2 regions of the Peribacillus sp. TH27 genome follow, and region 2 is predicted to be linked to the other one. Evidence: riboswitches for the same ligand, from Rfam matches in the RefSeq annotation. Region 2 holds a riboswitch; the other holds the start of a gene.
What was found. Region 2 has a riboswitch for ZMP and ZTP ahead of JFU24_RS21500 (phosphoglycerate dehydrogenase). Riboswitches for the same ligand answer to the same signal wherever they lie in the genome.
Positions count from the first base shown of each region.

Region 1: it holds a riboswitch for ZMP and ZTP, as region 2 does, so the genes downstream of both, JFU24_RS13405 (APC family permease) here and JFU24_RS21500 (phosphoglycerate dehydrogenase) in region 2, are expected to answer to the same signal.

Region 1 covers NZ_JAEKEV010000002.1:2,481,671-2,485,083, reverse strand. The annotation lists gene JFU24_RS13410 (amino acid permease) at 1-623, shown strand, start outside; ZMP/ZTP riboswitch at 1,305-1,383, shown strand; gene JFU24_RS13405 (APC family permease) at 1,438-3,030, shown strand; gene JFU24_RS13400 (adenine nucleotide alpha hydrolase) at 3,386-3,413, opposite strand, start outside.
Region 2 covers NZ_JAEKEV010000002.1:4,169,853-4,173,265, reverse strand. The annotation lists gene JFU24_RS21500 (phosphoglycerate dehydrogenase) at 166-1,365, opposite strand; ZMP/ZTP riboswitch at 1,538-1,616, opposite strand; gene JFU24_RS21495 (sugar porter family MFS transporter) at 1,803-3,143, opposite strand; gene JFU24_RS21490 (RbsD/FucU family protein) at 3,171-3,413, opposite strand, start outside.

The sequences.
Region 1 (3,413 bases), 1.7 Mb from region 2:
GGAACCAACTAGATGACATCGGTAGTCCGTTTGTTTCAACCTTTGCTAAAATAGGTATTACTGCAGCAGCAGGTATTATTAACTTTGTCGTAATCACAGCGGCGATGTCTGGATGTAATAGTGGGATTTTCAGTGCAGGTCGTATGCTTTACACTCTAGCAATGAACGGTCAAGCTCCTAAAATCTTTGCGAAAGTATCTAAAAATGGAGTGCCAGCTTATTGTACGATTGCTGTCCTTTTAGGTTTAGCAATTGGTGTTGTCTTGAACTACCTTGCACCGCCACAACTATTCCTTTATGTTTACAGTGCTAGTGTTCTACCTGGAATGATTCCATGGTTTGTCTTACTTATTAGTGAGCTTAAATTCAGAAAGGTAAGAGCTGCGGAAATGGAAAACCACCCGTTCAAAATGCCTTTTGCCCCTTACAGCAACTATGCAACAATTGCATTTTTACTGATGGTGCTGGTTGGTATGTGGATTAACCCTAGTACTCGTATTTCCCTGATTGTTGGGGTCGTTTTCCTAGCTATAGTCGTAGCAAGTTATTACATTTTAAAAATGGAGAAGCGAGTACCATTAGAGGCTAAGACCGATGATGATTTCCAGCTAAGAAGCAAGTAAGGATTTAGGGACATCATCTTGTTCAAGGAAATATTAAAATACTATTAATCTACGTTCATCATTCTAGCTATGCTGAGTGTGTTTCACTGTTAGTTTAAATATAATAGATACTAATTAAAGTTGTGCATAAATTGTGGACAAAGCAAAGAGAGGTCTTCATCCCTCAGGCTTTTCCCCCAACTTGTGCATGACTTTTTTTGCGGGAGAAAAGAACACTGGGAGTAAAGGGGAATAATCCAGTGAAATTGAAAACCGATAAGGTATTTTAGAAATATGGGGGATTTATATCCCATTGTGGTCATGGAACCTCCCCACCGTTATGGTTGATTCTAGCAAATCGGTTATTTTGTACAAAGTTGCTTTGATATTATTGCAATAAATCCGAACCTTAAAAGGAATAAAGAAAATCGGGAAACCCATTAATTTGGAACGGTTTATTTTGCACATATAAGCTATTAAAGATTTTTAAGTATAATGTTAAAGGGAAATGATGATATTGTTGAAGCATATAGTTCTAGAAATCGAATGTTTGTTTTTTGGAGCTTAATCCACCTAATTTTTTCAAATTAAAAAGAATATTAATAGTGAATTCCGAAAAAACAATGGGATTATTTATAAAATATAAATGTTTTTCAAGTATTGTGAAATTTAATATAATCCTATATACTAAAAAAAAACTATTTTTCTATATGTAACTGGCGCAACATGGAGTACCATGGGGGAGCATATAGAGTATAAGCCGCGCGCCTGGGCAAACACTTGATTTTTTTAGATCAAGTGTTTTTTATTTTCCTAGGAAGAGGTGTAGGTAGGGATGAGTAATATGCATAGAAAGATGGGGACTTTTGCTTTAACTATGACAGGTATTGGTTCTATTATCGGCTCAGGGTGGTTGTTCGGAGCGTGGAAAGCTGCCCAGATTGCAGGACCAGCAGCTATTTTTTCTTGGATTATCGGTATGGTTGTAATTTTATTTATCGCATTATCTTACGCAGAGCTTGGGGCAATGTTTCCTGAAGCTGGAGGAATGGTTAAGTATCCTCAATACTCGCATGGCTCTTTTATTGGATTTTTAGCTGCGTGGGCAAACTGGATATCTATCGCTTCGACTATTACCGTTGAGGCCATTGCTTCAGTACAATATATGAGTACGTGGCCTTGGGAATGGGCCAGATGGACTCATTCTTTAGTTGATAACAATATCTTAACGATCAAAGGATTATTCATAGCTTCTTTACTACTATTGTTCTATTTCTTCGTCAACTATTGGACAGTTAACCTTTTTGCTAAGGCAAATTCATTTATTACTATTTTTAAATTAATTGTTCCAGGTGTAATGGCAGGATCGTTATTTTTTGCTGGATTTCATGGTGAAAACTTTACAAGTTCTCAAGGGATCGCACCATATGGTTGGGCAAGCGTTTTAACAGCAGTAGCTACTTCTGGTATCGTGTTTGCGTTTAATGGATTTCAAAGTCCCGTTAATATGGCAGGAGAAGCTAAGTCTCCGAATAAGTCTATACCTATTGCTGTTATTGGGTCTATTCTAATTGCAGGTTTTATATACGTTATATTACAAGTTGTGTTTATCGGTGCAGTTGATCCGTCTATGATCGTGAACGGATGGAGTCATCTGAATTTCAATTCACCTTTTGCTGATTTGGCAATTGCTCTTAGTCTTAACTGGTTAGCGATTGTATTGTATGTAGATGCATTTGTATCACCGTCTGGTACAGGTGCTACTTATACAACGACAACTTCGCGTATGCTTTATGGAATGCAGAAAAATGGGTACTTACCGAATATCTTTGGTACATTACATCCACTTTATGGTGTTCCTCGTCCAGCGATGTTATTAAACTTAGGAGTATGTTTTATCTTTTTATTTTTATTCCGCGGATGGGGCGTACTTGCTGAAGTGATTTCAGTTGCTACACTTATTTCGTATATCATGGGGCCAGTTGCATTGGCAACATTAAGACGTACAGCTTCTCATTTTAATCGTCCATTTTACTTAAAAGGTGCTTCTATTATTGCACCATGTGGATTTGTTTTTGCATCGCTTACTTTATATTGGGCGCGTTGGCCATTAACAGGAGAAGTGGTTTTCATCATTGCCATTGGACTTCCTATTTACTTTTATTATCAAGCGAAAAATAAATGGAATGGATTCAAAAAACAATTTTTATCAGGTGTTTGGATGCTTCTTTACTTAGGTTGTATGATTTTGATTTCTTATATTGGAAGTGAGAAGTTCGGCGGAAAAAATATTCTTACTTTTGGCTGGGATATGGTGGTCATCGCATGTCTAGCACTTGGCTTCTATTGTTGGGGAGTTAAAAGCGGGATTAAAACAGAATACATGGCTGAGGCTGAAAAAATTAACAAAGAATTTTTCAATAAATAACTTTTAGTGTAGACATCGCTATATGAGTAGAATGAAAACATGGTTACTTTATGACCATGTTTTTTTTAGTGCTGGCGATTGGAAGGGTATTCCTATTAATGGGCATGGAAAATTTTATAGTTAAAAAAAATAGCGTATTTTGCCAGATATAAAACCAATCCATAATCAGTTAATAGTGAGCTATACAAAATCTTCATCGTAATTATAATGGAAAATGGGGATTTACTCAGTTTGTATCTTGATAAGATTAAATCCGCAAATAATGTAAAAGCTGAATTGAGACCCATAAAAAAAGGTGTCAGGCACCCTTTTGGGTTTTTGTCCCTTAAGATACCTGACAATAGTAATGAAGAATTTACACTTTTACCACACGTTTATAGCCA
Region 2 (3,413 bases):
GACCACAATAAGTAGTCTCTTATATTTGTTCAAAAATCAACAGCCTTACTGTCTAACAAAGCCTAAAATAAAAATAGCCTCAACTCCTTAAAGGAATTGAGGCTTGTACTAATATTTATCATTTGAGCAGGAAAGTACGCTTTCTTCCTGTTCAATTAAAGTATGTTAAATAATACGAGTTGTAACGATGCCTGTGATTTGTTTGATTTTTTCCTCTAAACCAGGAATGATATCGCCGTTTACTTCACCGTCAATGTCAATCATCGTATACGCGTATCCACCACGGCTTCTGTTAACCATGTCAGCGATGTTCAAATTATAGTCTGATATAGCCAGTGTGATCTGCCCAACCATGTTTGGAACGTTTTCGTGGAAAGTTGCCACACGACGCTTTCCTGTATAAGGAAGGGAAGTGTTTGGAAAATTCACTGAGTTTTTGATGTTCCCTGTTTCTAAGAACAACTTCACTTGACGAGCTGCCATAATAGCACAGTTTTCCTCTGATTCTTGCGTAGAGGCACCAAGATGTGGGATTGGAACTACATTTTTCATTTTCAATACATTTTCATTCGGGAAGTCTGTAATAAACCTGCCAACTTTCCCGCTTTCAAGTGCAGCTTCCATATCCGTTTCATTCACAAGCTCACCACGTGAGAAATTCAAAATATGTACGCCCGGTTTCATGATGCTAAATGTTTCTTGGTTAAACATTCCTCTTGTATCATCAGTTAATGGCACGTGTACAGTAATATAATCAGATTCAGCAAACAACTGTTCAATCGTCATAGCGCGCTGTACATTGCGGGACAAGTTCCAAGCTGTATCGACAGAGATGAACGGGTCAAATCCAATCACATCCATGTCTAAACCTAGTGCATCATTAGCTACAAGCGCACCGATCGCTCCTAAACCGATTACACCAAGAGTTTTCCCCTTGATTTCTTTTCCAACAAATTGTTTCTTTCCTGCTTCTACAAGCTTTGGAACTTGTTCTCCTTCACCTTCTAACGTCTTTGTCCAGGCCACACCGGCAAAAAGGTTACGAGATGAAGCCATTAAAGAGGTTAGTACCATTTCTTTTACAGCGTTAGCGTTAGCACCAGGGGTATTAAAAACAACAATTCCTAGCTCTGTGCATTTGTCGACGGGAATATTATTGACACCCGCTCCGGCCCTTGCGATTGCTTTTAAATTATCGCCTAATTCTAATGCATGCATGTTAAAGCTACGAAGAACAACAGCATCAGGGTTTTCACTGTCATTGTCGATAGTAAAGTTATCCTTATTGAATACATTTAACCCGCTTTCAGCAATATTATTTAAGGTTTTGATTGTTTTCAGTTTTTCTAAAATTAATGTGCTCATATTATTTCTCCTCTTTTAATTTATGATAGTTTTTAAATTCCTAAATTAATTAACAAGATGTTAAGCAAGCTACTAATCAAATTTCATAAAAATCTGTGTATTCTCTAATAATGGATTTTAGTCTTCACTATCCTCTCCTAATAAACAGAAAGAGGCAAGGGATAATTTCCCTTACCTCTGCCCAGGCGAACGGCTACGACACTATATGCTCCCTCACGGTTATCCGCGTTTCGCCAGTCACACATAGTCTTTTTAATTAATTATATTTTATCAAATTCTCCATCAACCTTCAACTACAATTTTAAAAGGTTATCCTATTTCAGTTCCTTTGGCAGAATTATTTAGTAGAATTCCCCATTGCTCAGTCCCCTTAGCAAGAAGAATATTCTTCCAATAGATGTTCTATCTTTAGTTCTTGTATTGGAAGGGTTAAACCCTTAAGCAGGTTTAATAGCTTTTTCCATATCTTGCTGACGCCAGTACTCTTCAATTTCTTCTAAAGTTTTCCCTTTGGTTTCTGGTGTTTTATAGTGAATAAATACGCAAGCAACTATTGATAATACCGCGTATATTAAGAAGACATTATTTCCAATGACACTTAACAATGGCGGGAAAGTATACGAAAAAAGAAAATTCAATGTGTACTGTAAAAATGTAATGACTCCCATTCCGATCGCTCTTGCCTGCAAAGGTAACACTTCAGGGATGAATAGCCAGAATACAGGACCTAGACCGATTCCAAACGCGAATACATATAAGAACACACAAACCATACTAAATATCGTAAAATCTGAAAATAGTGCTAAACCGATTAGTGGTAGGACCTGCCCGCCAATACTATAGATTAATAATGTTTTTCTTCCCAGTTTATCAACAATGAATAGCGATATAGCCGTGGAAATAACTAAGGCGGTACCTATCCCGAAGTTGGCTATATTCGATCCGCTCCACCCGTTAATTTCCACTCCTTCAAAGATGATTGGAGCAAAGTATACTACTGCATTAATCCCAGTGAAGACCTGAAAAAACGTTAATATGAAGTTCATATTTAGAATCTTTTTATACTGGCCAACTAAATGCTTGAATCCGACAGTTTGCTGTTTTAGTGAATAATTAATATCGCTTATTTCATCTTCCACTTCTTTCTTCGATCCTCTTAGTTTCATTAATACTTTTCTTGCACGTTCTTCTTTTCCTGCAGTCATTAGCCAACGTGGACTTTCGGGTGAGATTAGCATCCCAATCGTAAAGATTGCAGCAGGAATAATACCTATTCCTAGCATGATTCTCCATGAACCACTAGCAGAGAAGGAAGCTCCTACAATGTAAGCACTTAAAATTCCGACATTTACACTTAATTGATATAATGCACCAATTAATCCTCTGATTTTAGGTGGAGCTAATTCAACCAGATATATCAACGAACACATATTGGCTATTCCGCATCCGATTCCAAGGATAAATCGCGATCCTATTAAAACGCTTACATTAGTAGCGAAGGCACAGCCAATAGACCCAACAATAAACGTGATGCCTGCTCCTATTAAGAGCGATTTCCTTCCTAATACTTTAGATAAGGAGGTTGAAAGAACAATAGCAGGCAATGCTCCTAAAAGAAGGAAACTTACAATCAATCCTTGGCCGGCCGGGCTTAATCCAAATTCCTCGGTAATAAAGGGAATCGCTGGAGAAATGGCACCAGAATCAAAACCATATAAAAGTCCAGCCAAGCCACCAAAAATCGCATAAACATACATAATATTCGGAATTTTTTGCAAATAGCTCACTCCTTTTAGATTCACTAATTAAAGTACACCTTTTTTCAATATAAGATTCGCATATTGTGCACGTTCACTTGTAGCGATAATGGCATATGCCGCCTTACTTCTTTCGTAAAAATCCGTTCTTTCGATTTTTTCTATTTGGACAGGAAAGTCGCTCGTTTTTTTTATTATATCTTCATAGGTCTGCCAGATTACAGGGTTTTTTTCATCGCCTTGAACAGGATTCATCAGCATGACTGGAAACGTAACATACGTATCTAGTGG